2 regions of the Streptomyces sp. NPDC091280 genome follow, and region 1 is predicted to be linked to the other one. Evidence: riboswitches for the same ligand, from Rfam matches in the RefSeq annotation. Region 1 holds a riboswitch; the other holds the start of a gene.
What was found. A riboswitch is a leader RNA that binds a small molecule or an ion and turns the genes downstream of it on or off. The one in region 1 is predicted to bind cyclic di-AMP.
Positions count from the first base shown of each region.

Region 2: another riboswitch for cyclic di-AMP. It lies ahead of ACIQPR_RS13360 (M23 family metallopeptidase); the one in region 1 lies ahead of ACIQPR_RS41065 (M23 family metallopeptidase).

Region 1 is NZ_JBIVUZ010000017.1:114,619-122,031, reverse strand. Features, by position in the region: gene ACIQPR_RS41080 (GNAT family N-acetyltransferase) at 1-733, opposite strand, end outside; gene ACIQPR_RS41075 (HPr family phosphocarrier protein) at 921-1,202, shown strand; gene ACIQPR_RS41070 (GntR family transcriptional regulator) at 1,363-2,058, opposite strand; gene ACIQPR_RS41065 (M23 family metallopeptidase) at 2,246-3,001, opposite strand; cyclic di-AMP (ydaO/yuaA leader) riboswitch at 3,015-3,178, opposite strand; gene ACIQPR_RS41060 (M16 family metallopeptidase) at 3,380-4,768, opposite strand; gene ACIQPR_RS41055 (M16 family metallopeptidase) at 4,765-6,138, opposite strand; gene ACIQPR_RS41050 (DNA topoisomerase (ATP-hydrolyzing) subunit A) at 6,472-7,413, shown strand, end outside.
Region 2 is NZ_JBIVUZ010000003.1:713,607-721,019, reverse strand. Features, by position in the region: gene ACIQPR_RS13365 (aldo/keto reductase) at 1-554, opposite strand, end outside; gene ACIQPR_RS13360 (M23 family metallopeptidase) at 602-1,609, opposite strand; cyclic di-AMP (ydaO/yuaA leader) riboswitch at 1,621-1,777, opposite strand; gene ACIQPR_RS13355 (PP2C family protein-serine/threonine phosphatase) at 1,931-3,115, opposite strand; tRNA gene ACIQPR_RS13350 (tRNA-Met) at 3,143-3,216, opposite strand; gene ACIQPR_RS13345 (alginate lyase family protein) at 3,269-4,474, opposite strand; gene ACIQPR_RS13340 (dihydrofolate reductase family protein) at 4,615-5,745, opposite strand; gene ACIQPR_RS13335 (MarR family winged helix-turn-helix transcriptional regulator) at 5,812-6,309, shown strand; gene ribA (GTP cyclohydrolase II) at 6,474-7,115, shown strand; gene ACIQPR_RS13325 (MMPL family transporter) at 7,247-7,413, shown strand, end outside.

The DNA of each region.
Region 1 (7,413 bases):
GGCCGCCGGTGAATCCGGCGTCCCTGATGTTGTCGAGGACGCTGCGGCCCACCCCTCCGGGGGTACGGCCGACACCGATGACGGCGACCGAGCCGGGCACCAGGAGCCGTCGTACGGACCGCGCTTCGGCGCGCTGCTCCCGCGCGCGCTGCACGGCGAGGGACCGGTCCGTGGGTTCGAGGTCGAACTCCAGGCGTACGACGCCGTCCTCGAAGCTGCGCTTCTGGGTGTAGCCGGCGTCCGTGAACACCTTGATCATCTTGTTGTTGGCGGGCAGCACCTCGGCGGCGAAGCGGCGGATGCCGCGCTCGCGGGCGACGGCCGCGATGTGTTCGAGGAGGGCGGAAGCGACGCCCCTGCCCTGGTGCGCGTCCTGCACCAGGAAGGCCACCTCGGCCTCGTCGGCGGGGGCGGACGCGGGACGTCCGTCGGCACTAATGCGGTCATAGCGTACGGTGGCGATGAACTCGCCGCCGACCGTGGCCGCGAGTCCCACCCGGTCCACAAAGTCGTGGTGCGTGAAGCGGTGGACGTCCTTGGCGGACAGGCGAGGGTACGGCGCGAAGAAGCGGTAGTACTTCGACTCGTCGGAGACCTGCTCGTAGAAGCTGACCAGGCGATCGGCGTCGTCGACGGTGATGGGCCTGACGCGCGCGGTACCGCCGTCGCGCAGCACGACGTCGGCTTCCCAGTGGGCGGGGTACTCGTGCCGGTCCGACGAGGTCTGCTGCATGGGCCCCAGCGTACGGCTCGCGTCCGACAACGGCGCGAGGCAGTCTGTGGGGAAAGCAGCGAGGGGAAGTGGGGCCGAGGCCGCAGTCCGACACCCCTCTCCGGACGGTCCGCAGGGCCGCTCCGGACTCGCTTCACGTGTGGGAAACTGGTCTAGACAACCCTGAGACTCTGAAGGGCAGCATCACATGGCTGAGCGCCGCGTCAACGTCGGCTGGGCGGAGGGCCTTCACGCCCGCCCCGCCTCCATCTTCGTCCGGGCCACCACGGCCGCAGGTATCCCCGTGACGATCGCCAAGGCCGACGGCAACCCCGTCAACGCGGCCTCCATGCTCGCGGTCCTGGGCCTGGGCGCCCAGGGCGGCGAGGAGATCGTCCTCGCGTCGGACGCCGAGGGCGCGGACGCGGCCCTCGACCGCCTGGCGAAGCTGGTCGCGGAAGGTCTTGAGGAACTCCCCGAGACCGTCTGAGCGGCCTGGAATTGATGGTTGCGGTGATTTCGCCGCAAAAACGGTGACCGCAACCCCGAAGGGCTCGTCCGAATTACCGGGCGAGCCCTTCGCTATTCCACTTGCGGGCAGCAGAAATAATCCCCCGCGAATTACCCCCTCTTTGTATACGGCGCCCGTGTTAATGCCGGAGACCCGACATGTTTACGGGAGGTTGCGAAGTCCTCACACGGTCCGCGCCGTGCGCCCCGCCGGGAAAGCGCAGCCGGTGCGCGGCGCCCGCGCGTTCGGTGTGCAGGGCGGTGATCGCCCGCGCGCGCTCGGCGTCGCCGCGCGCCACGGCGTCCACGATCGCCCCGTGCTCCGCCCAGGACTCCACCGGGTTGGCCGGCACCTCCACCGCGTACATCCAGGCGATCTTGTGCCGCAGCTGGGTCAGCATCGAGGTCAGGGCGGGGCTTCCGGAGGCCTGGGCCAGCGTCTCGTGGAACCAGCTGCCCAAGGAGCGCAGATCCTCGCTGTTGCCCCTCCTGGCGCGCTCCTGGCCCAGCCGCACGAGGCCGCGCAGCACCTTGAGATGGGCCTCGGTGCGCCGCTGGGCGGCCCGCGAGGCACCGAGCGGCTCCAGCAGCATCCGCATCTCCAGCAGGTCGGCGGCCTCCTGCTCGGTCGGCTCCGCGACGCACGCGCCCGCGTGCCGACGGGTCACCACGAACCCCTCCGCCTCCAGCGTGCGCAGCGCCTCCCGCACGGGCACGCGCGAGACGCCGTACCGGCGCGCGAGGAGTTCCTCGGTGAGCCGGCCGCCGCGCTCGTAGACACCGGCGACGATGTCGTCCCGGATCGCCGTGCATACCGAGTGCGCCGGAATACGCATGTCCGACCTCCGCCTTAATCCCCGTGAAACGTCGACGATTGACGTGTGTTCCGTGACTCTATTGCAATCAGCGGGAATTTCCGATGGCGGACCGGAATCCATGGATATTTTTTGGACAGGAGGGGTCCGGAAACGCCGAAAGCCCCGGCCTGTGGGCCGGGGCTCCGGGAAGTGCGGTGGTGCGCGGTCAGACGTCGACGCCGTGCTTGCGGAGGTAGGCGACGGGGTCGACGTCCGAGCCGTACTCGGCGGTCGTGCGGGCCTCGAAGTGGAGGTGCGGTCCGGTGACGTTGCCGGTCGCCCCGGAGAGGCCGATCTGCTGGCCCGGGGTGACGCTCTGGCCGACCGAGACACCTATGGACGACAGGTGGCCGTACATGGTGTACATGCCGTCCGCCATCTTGATCACCACTTGATTGCCGTACGAGCCGCCCCAGCCGGCCTCGACGACGGTGCCGGAGCCCACCGCGTGGACACTGGTGCCGGTCGAGGCGTGGAAGTCGATGCCGGTGTGGGCACCGGAGGACCACAGGGAGCCGCCGGTCTTGTAACCGGTGGAGACGTACGAGCCGTAGACCGGCGCGACGAAGGTGTTGAGCTTCTTGCGCTCGGCCTCGCGGGCGGCGCGGGCGTGGGCCTCACGGGCCGCCTTCGCCTGGGCGGCGGCCTTGGCGCGGGCGGTCTCCTCGGCCAGCGTCTCGGCGGCGGCCTGCCGCTGGGCGACGGCCTGGGCGTCGATCTTCTCGGCCACGGAGTCGCCGATGGCGACGACGGGGGTGAGGCCGGTCTGCTCGGGGGCGGGTTCCGCGGCGAACGCCGGGGCGGCGGCCAGGGTGCCTACGACACCGGAGGTGGCGAGAGCCGCGACGCTGGCGGCGCGAACGGTGGTGCGATGGGTCCGGCTCGGGCGACGGTGCTTCCCGGTGGCGCGGGTGAACGCCATGAAGTGGCTGGTCCTTTCCTTCCTTCTCGCCTACCGGGTTAGCTGACGGGTTCGGAGCAGGAAGGTCTCCTACGGACTCCCCCGCCGTGCGCGCGGGCGTCCGATTCACCCCAGGGACTCATGTGGGTCCCCGGCTCCCCTGGCTCGCGCCGTACGGGGACTCGGCGATGACTGTCCGGTGCCGCGAGTGCGGCGCGGTGCCTGACGGACAGCCGGACCGACGCTAAGGGGGGCCACTTTCAATCCCCAAACGGATCACGGTTTTTGTAGCGCACGCCACAGGGCAGACAGGCAACCTCTCCCCCAATTCGGACAATGGGGAGCCCTGGTGACGCTTCCGTCACCGGGGCTCCCCACGCGCGCGTGCCGCTACGGCGACTACTCCGCCGGAACGACGGTCACTTGGCCGATGCCGAGAGCCTCGACGGGCTCCTTGATCTGCTCGGCGTCGCCGACGAGGATCGTCACCAGACGGTCCACCGGGAAGGCGTTGACGACCGCCGCGGTGGCCTCCACGGTGCCGGTCGCGGCGAGCTGCCGGTACAGCGTCGCCTGGTAGTCGTCGGGCAGGTACTGCTCGACCTGGTCGGCCAGGGTGCTCGCCACGGCCGCGGCGGTCTCGTACTTGAGCGGCGCCACCCCGACGAGGTTCTGTACGGCGATGTCCCGCTCGGCGTCGGTGAGGCCGCCCTCGGCGAGCTTGCGGAGCACCGTCCACAGGTCGTCCAGGGCGGGACCCGTGTTCGGGGTGTCCACGGAGCCGCTGATGGCGAGCATCGCGATGCCGGTGCCGTCGGGTGCGGATCGCAGCACCTGGCCGAACGAGCGCACACCGTAGGTGTAGCCCTTCTCCTCGCGCAGGACGCGGTCCAGGCGGGAGGTGAGGGTGCCGCCGAGGCAGTACGTGCCGAGCACCTGGGCCGCCCACACGCGGTCGTGCCGGTCGGCTCCGACCCGCCCGATGAGCAGCTGCGTCTGGACGGCGCCGGGCCGGTGCACGATGACGACCCGCCCGGTGTCGTCGGCGGTCACCGACGGCACGGGACGCGGCTCGGCGGTGGAGCCGGTCCACGCGCCCAGGGTGTCGGCGAGCAGGGCGTCCAGGTCGATGCCGGTGAGGTCGCCGACGACCACGACGGTGGCGGTCGCGGGGCGGACGTGCCGGTCGTAGAAGGCGCGGACGGACGCCGAGTCGATCTTCTCGACGGTGTCCTCGGTGCCCTGGCGCGGGCGCGACATGCGCGAGGTCGCCGGGAACAGCTCCTTGGAGAGCTCCTTGGCGGCGCGGCGGGACGGGTTGGCCGTCTCGTGCGGGATCTCGTCGAGGCGGTTGCGGACCAGCCGTTCGACTTCGCTGTCGGCGAAGGCGGGTGCCCTGAGGGCGTCCGCCAGCAGGCCGAGGCCCTTGGCCAGGCGCGAGGCCGGGACCTCCAGGCTCAGCCGGATGCCCGGGTGGTCGGCGTGCGCGTCGAGGGTGGCGCCGGAGCGCTCCAGCTCGGCGGCGAACTCCTCGGCGGAGTGCTTGTCGGTGCCTTCGGAGAAGGCGCGCGCGGTGATCGTGGCGACACCGTCCAGGCCGGCCGGTTCGGCGTCCAGGGGCGCGTCGAGGAGCACCTCGACGGCGACGACCTGCTGGCCGGGGCGGTGGCAGCGCAGCACGGTCAGGCCGTTGCCGAGCGTTCCGCGCTCGGGCGCCGGGAAGGCCCACGGCCGGGCCTCGCCCGCCTGGGGCTGCGGGTGGAATTCCATCGTGGCGAGCTCGGTCACTTCGCCGTCTCCTCGTTCTCGTCGCCGGCCTCGGCCGCTGCTTCGTCGTCGGTGTCGTCGCCGGCGTCCTCGTCCGCGACCGGCTCGTAGACGAGCACCGCGCGGTTGTCGGGCCGCAGGCGCGCCTTGGCGACCTCCTGGACCTCCTCCGCCGTGACGTCCAGGACGCGCTGTACGGCGGTCAGGGCGAGCTGCGGGTCGCCGAACAGGACGGCGTAGCGGCACAGTTCGTCCGCGCGGCCCGCGACCGTGCCGAGCCGGTCCAGCCACTCGCGCTCCAACTGGGCCTGGGCGCGCTCCATTTCCTCGGCCGTGGGGCCCTCCGCGGCGAACCGGGCGAGTTCCTCGTCGATGGCGGCCTCGATGACGGGCACCTCGACGTCACCGGACGTCTTGACGTCCAGCCACCCCAGGGAGGGCGCTCCGGCCAGCCGCAGCAGCCCGAAGCCGGCCGCGACGGCCGTACGGTCGCGTCGTACGAGGCGGTTGTAGAGGAGCGAGGACTCGCCGCCGCCGAGGATGGTGAGGGCGAGGTCGGCCGCGTCGGACGCGCGGGTGCCGTCCTCGGGGAGCCGGTAGGCGCACATCAGGGCGCGCGACGGGACCTCTTCCTCGACGATCTCGCGCAGTTCGCCGCCCATGGTGTCGGGCAGCGCGCCGTCACGGGGCGCGGGCTTGCCGTCGTGCGAGGCGATGGACCCGAAGTACTTCTCGATCCAGGCGAGCGTCTGCTCGGGGTCGATGTCGCCGACCACGGACAGGACGGCGTTGTTGGGCGCGTAGTAGGTGCGGAAGAACGCGCGCGCGTCCTCCAGGGTGGCCGCGTCCAGGTCCGCCATCGAGCCGATGGGCGTGTGGTGGTAAGGGTGGCCCTCCGGGTAGGCGAGGGCGGTCAGCTTCTCGAACGCCGTCCCGTAGGGCACGTTGTCGTAGCGCTGACGGCGTTCGTTCTTGACGACGTCCCGCTGGTTCTCCATGGACTCGTCGTCCAGGGCGGCCAACAGGGAGCCCATGCGGTCGGCTTCGAGCCAGAGGGCGAGCTCCAACTGGTGCGTGGGCATGGTCTCGAAGTAGTTGGTGCGCTCGAAACTGGTGGTGCCGTTGAGCGAACCGCCCGCTCCCTGCACCAGTTCGAAGTGGCCGTTGCCCTTCACCTGTCCGGAGCCCTGGAACATCAGGTGCTCGAAGAGGTGAGCCAGGCCGGTACGGCCCTTGACCTCGTGGCGCGAACCGACGTCGTACCAGAGGCACACCGCCGCGACCGGGGTCAGGTGGTCCTCGGAGAGGACCACGCGCAGACCGTTGGCCAAGCGGTGTTCGGTCGCTGTCAGACCGCCGGACCCTGCCTCGGCGGTGGCCGTGTGACCCATGGGCATGTACGTCCCTTCGATCGCGGATTCTCTGGCTGGAACCGCAGAAATCCTGCTCGTCCCGCCACTGTATGCAAGCGTGCGGACCCTCGGCGAAGTTCCCGGCGGACGTACGCCGAGAGCGAGATCGCGTAGCCTGCGGGCTGTCGCACACGTGGACCCACGCGGCCGTCGTCGGTGACGGAGCCGAGCGGCCGACGCCGGGTCCTGGTCCGCGTTGTCAGTGCCGCGGTCCACAATGGTTCACGTCAAGACCCCGTTCACGCTTCAGCAAGAGTGAGCCGAAGGGGAGCGACCCCCAGGCGAGCGACCAGAAAAGAGGAGCCGGCAGCGATGGCCCGCCGCAGCACGAAGACCCCGCCGCCCGACGACTCGTTCGAGGAGCGGATCCTCGACATCGACGTCGTCGACGAGATGCAGGGCTCCTACCTTGAGTACGCGTACTCGGTCATCTACTCCCGGGCCCTGCCGGACGCCCGGGACGGCCTGAAGCCGGTCCACCGACGCATCGTCTACCAGATGGACGAGATGGGCCTGCGCCCCGACCGCGGCTTCGTGAAGTGCGCACGTGTCGTCGGCGAGGTCATGGGCAAGCTGCACCCGCACGGCGACGCGTCGATCTACGACGCCCTGGTGCGCATGGCGCAGCCCTTCTCCATGCGCGTCCCGCTGGCCGACGGCCACGGCAACTTCGGCTCGCTGGGCAACGACGACCCGCCCGCCGCGATGCGGTACACCGAGTGCCGGCCGTCCGAGGCCGCGAACCTGATGACCGAGTCGATCGACGAGGACACGGTCGACTTCGCCCCGAACTACGACGGCCAGGAGCAGGAGCCGGTGGCCCTGCCCGCCGCCTTCCCGAACCTCCTGGTGAACGGCTCGTCGGGCATCGCCGTCGGCATGGCCACCAACATGCCGCCGCACAACCTGGGCGAAGTCATCGCGGCGGCCCGCCACTTGATCCGCTATCCGAACGCGGACCTGGACACCCTGATGCGGCACGTCCCCGGCCCCGACCTGCCGACGGGCGGCCGGATCGTCGGCCTGAGCGGCATCCGGGACGCGTACGAGACGGGCCGCGGCACCTTCAAGATCCGGGCCACGGTCACCGTGGACAACGTGACGGCGCGCCGCAAGGGCCTCGTCGTCACCGAACTGCCCTTCTCCGTGGGCCCGGAGAAGGTGATCTCCAAGATCAAGGACCTGGTCGGCGCGAAGAAGCTCCAGGGCATCGCCGACGTCAAGGACCTCACCGACCGCGCGCACGGCCTGCGC
Region 2 (7,413 bases), on a different contig from region 1:
TTGTAGTGGGGCTGGATCGCGACGTAGCGGGCCAGGCCCTCGCGGTCGGAGAAGTCGAGGGAGGCCTGGAGGCGTTCGGGCGTGATGTTGGAGGCCGCGATGTACCGCACCTTGCCCGCCGTCACCAGTTCGTCCAGGGCGCCGACGATCTCCTCGACCGGCACCTCGACCTGGTCGAAGTGGGTGTAGTAGAGGTCGATGTGGTCGGTGTCCAGGCGGCGCAGGGAGGCGTCGGCGGCGGCCTTGATGTTGGCGGCGGACAGGCCGGGGAAGTCGGGGTGCTGGCTGACCTTGGTGGCGATGACGACGTCGGAGCGGTTGCCGCGGGCCTTGACCCACTTGCCGATGACGGTCTCGGACTCGCCGCCCTGGTTGCCCGGGGCGAACGCGGAGTAGGAGTCGGCGGTGTCGACGAAGTTGCCGCCCGCGGCGGCGTAGGCGTCGAGCACCGCGAAGGAGGTGGCCTCGTCGGCGGTCCACCCGAACACGTTGCCGCCGAGGTTCAGCGGGAAGATCTCCAGGTCGGACCGGCCCAGCTTGCGAAGAGAAGTCATGCTCCACGTCAACCGCCGGACCGGAACCGGATATTCCATCAGGTGGGTCAGGGGTTGAGGCCCTTGCTGCGCAGCCAGGGCGCCGGGTCGCTCGCGGTGGCCGCGCCGTTGATGTGGACCTCCAGGTGGAGGTGCGGCCCGGTCACGTTGCCGGTCGCGCCCACGCGGCCGATGACGTCTCCGGTGGCGACCTTCTGGCCGACGCTGACGTTGATCGAGGACTGGTGGCAGAACCACAGCTCGGTGCCGTCGTCGAGGGTGAGGATCGTGCGGTAGCCGTAGGAGCCGGCCCAGCCCGCCTCGGTGATCGTGCCGCTGTGGATGGCCTTGATCAGGGTGCCGGTGGGGGCGGCGAAGTCGAGTCCGGTGTGGTAGCCGGAGGACCACATGGAGCCGGCCTGGCCGAAGGTGCCGGTGATCGTGTACGAGGCGACCGGCAGCGTGTACTGCTTGGCGAGCGCGGCGAGTTTCGCGCTCTCGGCCTTCTTCTTGGCGGCGGCCTCGGCGGCCTTCTTCGCGTCGGCGGCCTTCTTCGCGGCGTCCTGCTCGGCCTTCGCGGCGGCGGCGTCGAGCTGCTTGGCGACGGCGGCCTCGGCGGCGGCCTGGGACCGGCCGTCGACCTGGAGCTGCTGGTACTCGGCCTGCTCCATGATCCGGTTGCGCAGCAGTTCACCCGCGTCCGAGGTGCCCTTGGCGGTCTCGTTGGCGGTGACGCCGACGCTGCTGAGCGCGGTCGCGGAACCCTTGGGGGTGCTCGCGGAGTCGTCCAGCAGATGACCCACGGAGGGCAGGTCGGGCAGGGAGATCGAGACGGGCGGCTTGCCGGTGTTGGCGCTGGCCATCCCGCCGGCGCTCACGGCGGCTATGACACCGACGCCCAGGACGGTGGAGCTGCGGGCGAATCCCCCGCCACCACGCTGCTTGGCGACACGGTGCTTGCCGCGGTTGGGAAGAACGGTCTCCGCGCTGGGATTCCACTCCTCCCAGGGGCCCTCGTCGGGACGGTGACCGCCGTAGACGAACGGGGCTTCTGGGGCAGCCTGGTTGGACGCCACGTGGGCGTGCTCCTTTCCTTCCTTCTCGCCTACCGGGTTAGCTGACGGGTTCGGAGCAGGAAGGTCTCCTACGCGCGTAAACCGGTCGTGTTCCCACGACTGTCGACGTGCGATTCACCCCAAGTGGTGGTTCCCCGGTTCCCTCGCGGGATTCGGCGCGTGCGCACGGAGCTGTCTCTTGTGACGGCTGGGACGACCGTGCTGCGTTATCGAACGTTAATAGACACGGGCGTCCGTTTCCAAGCCCGTTCGCTTGATCATTAACCTTTCCTTGCTGGACGAAAGGGCCCACCACCGGCGAAAAACGGGTGAGTTGACCGGTCACGGCCGACGTACGGCGATCATCGCCATGTCGTCCGCCATCCCGCCCCCGGCATAACGGCGCACCTCTTTGGCGAGGATTCCGAGCAGTGCCACCGGACTGCGGAAGGTCCGCCCGGCCAGCCGCTCCCCCGGGTCGTAGAACACACCGTGGCCGTCGCGGGCCTCGGTCAGCCCGTCGGTGTACAGGAGCAGGGTGGCGCCGCCGGGGAACGCGAACTCCTCGGCCCGGTCGGGCCAGTAGCCCAACTCGCCCATTCCCAGGGGCAGTGCGGGCTCCTTGACGAGCAGGGCGTCCACGCTGCCGTCCGCGCGCAGGAGCAGCGGCGGCGGATGGCCGCGGTCGACGATCCGTACGACACCGTCGCCGTGCGGGAGTTCGGCGAGGACGGCCGTGGTGAAGCCCTCGACCGCGTCGAGCCCGTCGCGCCGGGTGCCCTCGCGCGCCAGCGCCCGCTCCAGCCGCTGCGCGACCGCCTCCAGGGTGGCCTCCTGCTCGGCCGCCTCCCGGAACGCCCCGATCACCACGGCCACGGCGGCGACCGCGCCCATGCCCTTGCCGCGCACGTCGCCGACGACCAGGCGTACGCCGTGCGGGGTGTCCTGGACCGCGTACAGGTCGCCGCCGATGAACGCGCCCTCCTGGGCCGCCTCGTAGCGGGCGGCGATCTCGAACCCGCCGATCCGCTCGGCCGGTTCGGGCAGTACGGCGCGCTGGGCGGCCTCGGCGATCTCGCGCACGGAGGCGAGCTGTTCGCTGCTGCGGCGGACCAGGACGTTGATGAGGACGGCGAGCGCGGCGACCGTGGCCACGGTGGCCGACTCGGTGAGCGCGTCGATGTGGAGGAGGATGCCGAGCCTGAGGTGGATCACCAGGACGACGGCGACGGAGGCCAGCCCGGTGAGGACGGTGCCGCGCCGCGAGTAGAGCGGGGCGGCGATCAGCGGGGCGGCGGTGAAGAAGGGGGCCGCGGTGAAGTCCTGCGGGGTGAAGTAGTCGTAGAACGCCCCGACGACGAGCAGCAGCGCGGGCAGCCGGCGGACGAAGGCGAGGCCCCGGTCGGGCACGGGATCGCTGCGCACATACCGACCGTCCTCCACGCGTCCAGTCTTTCGTGGCGGGGGGAGGGTGGCGAGCGGGGTGGGCCGACCGTGGCGGGAGAAACACCTAGGGCCGGAATCCATTTCTGGACTCCGGCCCTAGGCCTTGAGTAGCGGGGACAGGATTTGAACCTGCGACCTCTGGGTTATGAGCCCAGCGAGCTACCGAGCTGCTCCACCCCGCGCCGTTGTGTCTCCAACTATACGCCATCCACGGGGCCCGATGTCACACACGTTTCAGTCGGCGGGGTTACCGGCGTGCGTGAGGGTCTCCCAGGAGACGAAGAGGTCGTCGCTGCCGGCCGGGCGGGTGCTCGCGGCGAGCCGGTGCGCGGCGGGCACCTTCATGCCGAGCCGGTCCTCCAGGTGGTTGAGCGGGACCTCCAGGTCGGTCCCCATGTTCCGGTCGACCTTCCCGCCGCACAGCCAGGCGGGGGCGGCCTCGCCCAGCTGGTAGCGGGCGTGGAATTCGAGGGCGGCGGCGAGCCGGTCCTTGACGTCCTTGTAGAGGTCGACGCCCTGGTGCCAGGCGGTCTCGGCGATGTGCCCGGTGGCGGCCAGCGAGTACCCGACGTGCTTGAAGTTGCGGCAGGTCTCCTGGGCGATGCCGTCCTTGAAGGTGGTCTGCTTGAACCAGTACGTCGTGAGCTTCTGCGGGGTGGTGACGGTGGAGCGGGCCGGGGTGAGCGGCACCTTGCCGTCCTTCTCCAGGTAGAAGTAGGCGGGCACGCGGTCGCGGAAGCGGGCGACGGCCGCGTCGAAGGCCTTGTGGTCGTCGAGGAAGACGGCGATGCCGATCGCCGCGTCCGTCATCGCGAGGTCCCAGTTGCCGTTGTAGTCCGGCAGGTCCTTCGTCACCTCGGGCTGGTAGGCGGTGCGCAGCATGGTCGCGAACCGCCGCACCCGGTCGGCGGGCCATCCGGCGCCCGGCGCGTACCGCACGATCTCCGCCGCCCGCGCCCAGGTCGACCCGGCCCACGCGGTCTGGAGTCCGGCGTCCTCGGAGGTGTGCTCCTTCATCTTCGCCGACCAGTCGTCCATGATCTCCCGCGCCTTGAGCGCGTGGTGCTGCTTCCCGGTGATGCTGAACAGCAGGGCCTGCGTGTACGCGGCGATGGCGTCCTCGCGCTCCTCGACGCACCCGTGCGCGGCCTTGCCGTTCCAGGGGCAGTCGACGTCGGCGTAGGGCTTCGCCGTGTACTTGTACGACCCGTACTTGCTGTCCCGCATCCCGAAGTACGCCTTCAGCCAGGGCTGCTTCCCGGCCGCCACGTTCTTGCGTACGGCGTCCAGCTGCGCCTTGCTGACCAGCACTCCGGGATGCGTGAACGCCGCACCGGCGGGCAGCGCCCGTGCCATGGTCCGCGTACCGGTGTCCGCCGCCCCGCACGAGGCGAGAAGCCCTACGGCCACGGACGCGCCCAGCACCGCCACTGCCCTCATGTGTCCTACCTCCGCGTTGTCCCTACCGGGTCCTTCGCAGCGTGGCCCTTCGGGGAGCGGGCCGCAGGATTTGATGGGCCGATCGGTCGTGACGGCCCGGCGCCGGGAGGGCCGTGAGGTGCCGGGCCATGCCGGGGCACTCAGCCGAGCAGATGACGGTTCGGCGCCTTCGCCCGCTCCGCGTACTCCGGGAGTACGACCACGCAGACCCCCCGCGCGGCCAGCGCCCCGCTTCCGTCGGCCGCCGTCACGAACGTGTCCGGCTCGCGCCAGGCCGTGACCACGCGCCGTCCGCCCGCGTCGAGGATCAGCCGGGCGCAGGGCCTGGGGCGGGAGGCGCGGTGGGTGCAGGGTTCGAGGCTGGTGTAGACGGTGGCGGTCGCCAGGCGCGGGTCCGCCGGGTCCAGTTTGGCGAGGGCCGCCTCCTCCGCGTGGACGACCGGGTCGCCGGCTTCGCGGGAGTGGCCGCGGGCCAGTTCCGTGCCGTCCTCGGCCACCACCACCGCGCCGACGCTGAACGCGGTCCGCGAGGGCGGGCAGTCGGCGGCCAGGTCGCAGGCGAGGGCGAGCCAGTGGTGGTCGGCGGCGGCGGGGAGGCCGCCGGTGCCGGGGGCGGTGGGTTCGTAGCGCATGAGGACGACGTCCTCGATGGGGCGGGTCTCGACGAGACGCAGTCGGCCCGGCTGGTAGGTGCCCGGGCCGAAGAGGCGGGGGGCGTCCGGGGTGCCCACGAAGAGGGGGGACAGGACGAGTTGGAGTTCGTCGGCCAGTCCCTGCTGGAGGAGCTGGGTGTGGATCGTGCCGCCGCCCTCGACCATCAGGCGGTCGACTCCCCTGGCGGAGTGCAGGTGTTGGAGCAGCCGGCGCCAGTCGAGTTCGGGGCCGAGGGCGAACACGTCGGCGGCCAGGCCGAGTTGGCGGGCCCGCTCGGCGCCCTTGTCGGTCGTGAGGACGAGCTTGTCGCCGCCGGTGTGCCAGAAGTTGGCGGCCGGGTCGAGGTCGCCGGAGCCGCTGACCGTGATCTTGAGGGGGTATTCCGGCCGGCCGGCCGCGACACGGGCGGCGCGGCGCTCCGGGGAGTTCACGAGCAGCCGCGGGTTGTCCGCGCGGATCGTGCCGGCGCCGACGAGGATCGCGTCGACGGAGGCGCGGACCGCGTCGACGCGGTCGAAGTCGGCGGGGCTGGAGAGGAGCAGCCGGTCGGGGCCGGTGTCGTCGAGGTAGCCGTCGAGGGAGACGGCGGCGGACAGCAGGACGTGGGGCAGGGACATCGACGCGCTCTCTCCGGGAGGCCGGCGGGTCTTGGTTCAAGTTTGAAACAAACCTACACTGGGGGTATGACGACTCGCTGGCTCACCGCCGAGGAGCTGCGCGCCTGGCGCGCGTACATCGCCGCGACGCACCTCCTGGAGGACGCGATCGACCGGCAGCTCCAGCAGGAGGCCGGCATGCCCCACCTGTACTACTCCATCCTCGCCAACCTCTCGGACGCACCGGACCACCGGCTGCGGATGACCGACCTGGCCGAGCGGTCGAAGATCACCCGGAGCCGGCTGACGTACGCCGTGACCAGGCTGGAGAAGGACGGGCTGGTCCGGCGGGAGGGGTGCCCCTCGGACAAGCGGGGCAGTACGGCGGTGCTGACCGACGAGGGGATGGCGGTGCTGGTGGCCACGGCGCCGGGGCATGTCGAGACGGTCCGGGCGGCGATCTTCGACCATCTCACTCCGGAGCAGGTGGGGCAGCTGGAGGAGATCAGCACGGGCATCGTGCGGGCGCTGGAGGCACCGGAGGACGTCCCGTGGCGCCGCCGCTCCACGCCGCCGTGTTCGTGAGGCGTGCTCGCGAGGCGTGCTCCTGAGGCGTATTCGTGAGGCGCCCCACAAATCTGTTGCTTCAAATTTCAAGCATGAGGTAGGGTCCGTGATCGTGGATGTGCTTCAGTTTTGAAACACACTGGGACACATCGCTACGTCACCCTTCGGACCCGGAGACCCGCATGCCCGACTTCCCCGCCGCCACCCCGCGTGCCCGCGTCCGGGTACCGATGCGCTTCCACGACGGCTACAGCGTCGACACCGAACTCGTCACCTTCCACGGCCTGACCGACGGCCAGGAACACCTCGCCGTCGTCCTCGGCGACCCCGCCCCCGGCACCACCCCGCTGGTCCGGCTGCACTCCGAGTGCCTGACCGGAGACGTCTTCGGCTCCGCCCGCTGCGACTGCGGCCCCCAGCTGCGCGAGGCCGTCGAGCGCATAGCCGAGCGCGGCGGCGTGCTGCTCTACCTGCGCCAGGAGGGCCGGGGCATCGGCCTCTACAACAAGCTCGACGCGTACGCCCTCCAGGACCAGGGCCTCGACACCTACGCGGCCAACACCGCGCTCGGCCTCCCCGAGGACGACCGCGACTACACGGCCGCCGCCCAGATGCTCCAGGCCCTCGGCATCACGTCCCTGGACCTGCTCTCCAACAACCCCGACAAGGCCGAGCAGTTGCGCGGCCTCGGCATCGACGTGCGGGACCGGGTGCCGACCGGGGTGTTCAGCACGCCCCACAACGTCCGGTATCTGCGTGCGAAGGTCCTCCAGACCCACCACACGCTGCCGCTGGGCCGGCTGACGGACCTGAACGTGGGCTGACCGCCGCCGAGGATGGTGTAGCGGGCTACACCCTCCATTCGGGAGGGCACTCCCTCGTGACCGGGGGCCGTCGACGGAAGGGTTGGGACCACGATCCCGACCGACCGCCGACGTGGAGGCCTTCCCCAGCCATGGCTACTCTCCTCTATCACTTGGGCCGTGTGGCCTTCCGGTGGCGCTGGTTCGTCACCCTCCTGTGGGTGGCGGTCCTCGGCGCCGTCGGCTTCGCCGCCGCCAAGGCCCCCGCCGCCCCCGACGACGGCTTCACGATGCCCGGCATCGAGTCGCAGAAGGCCTT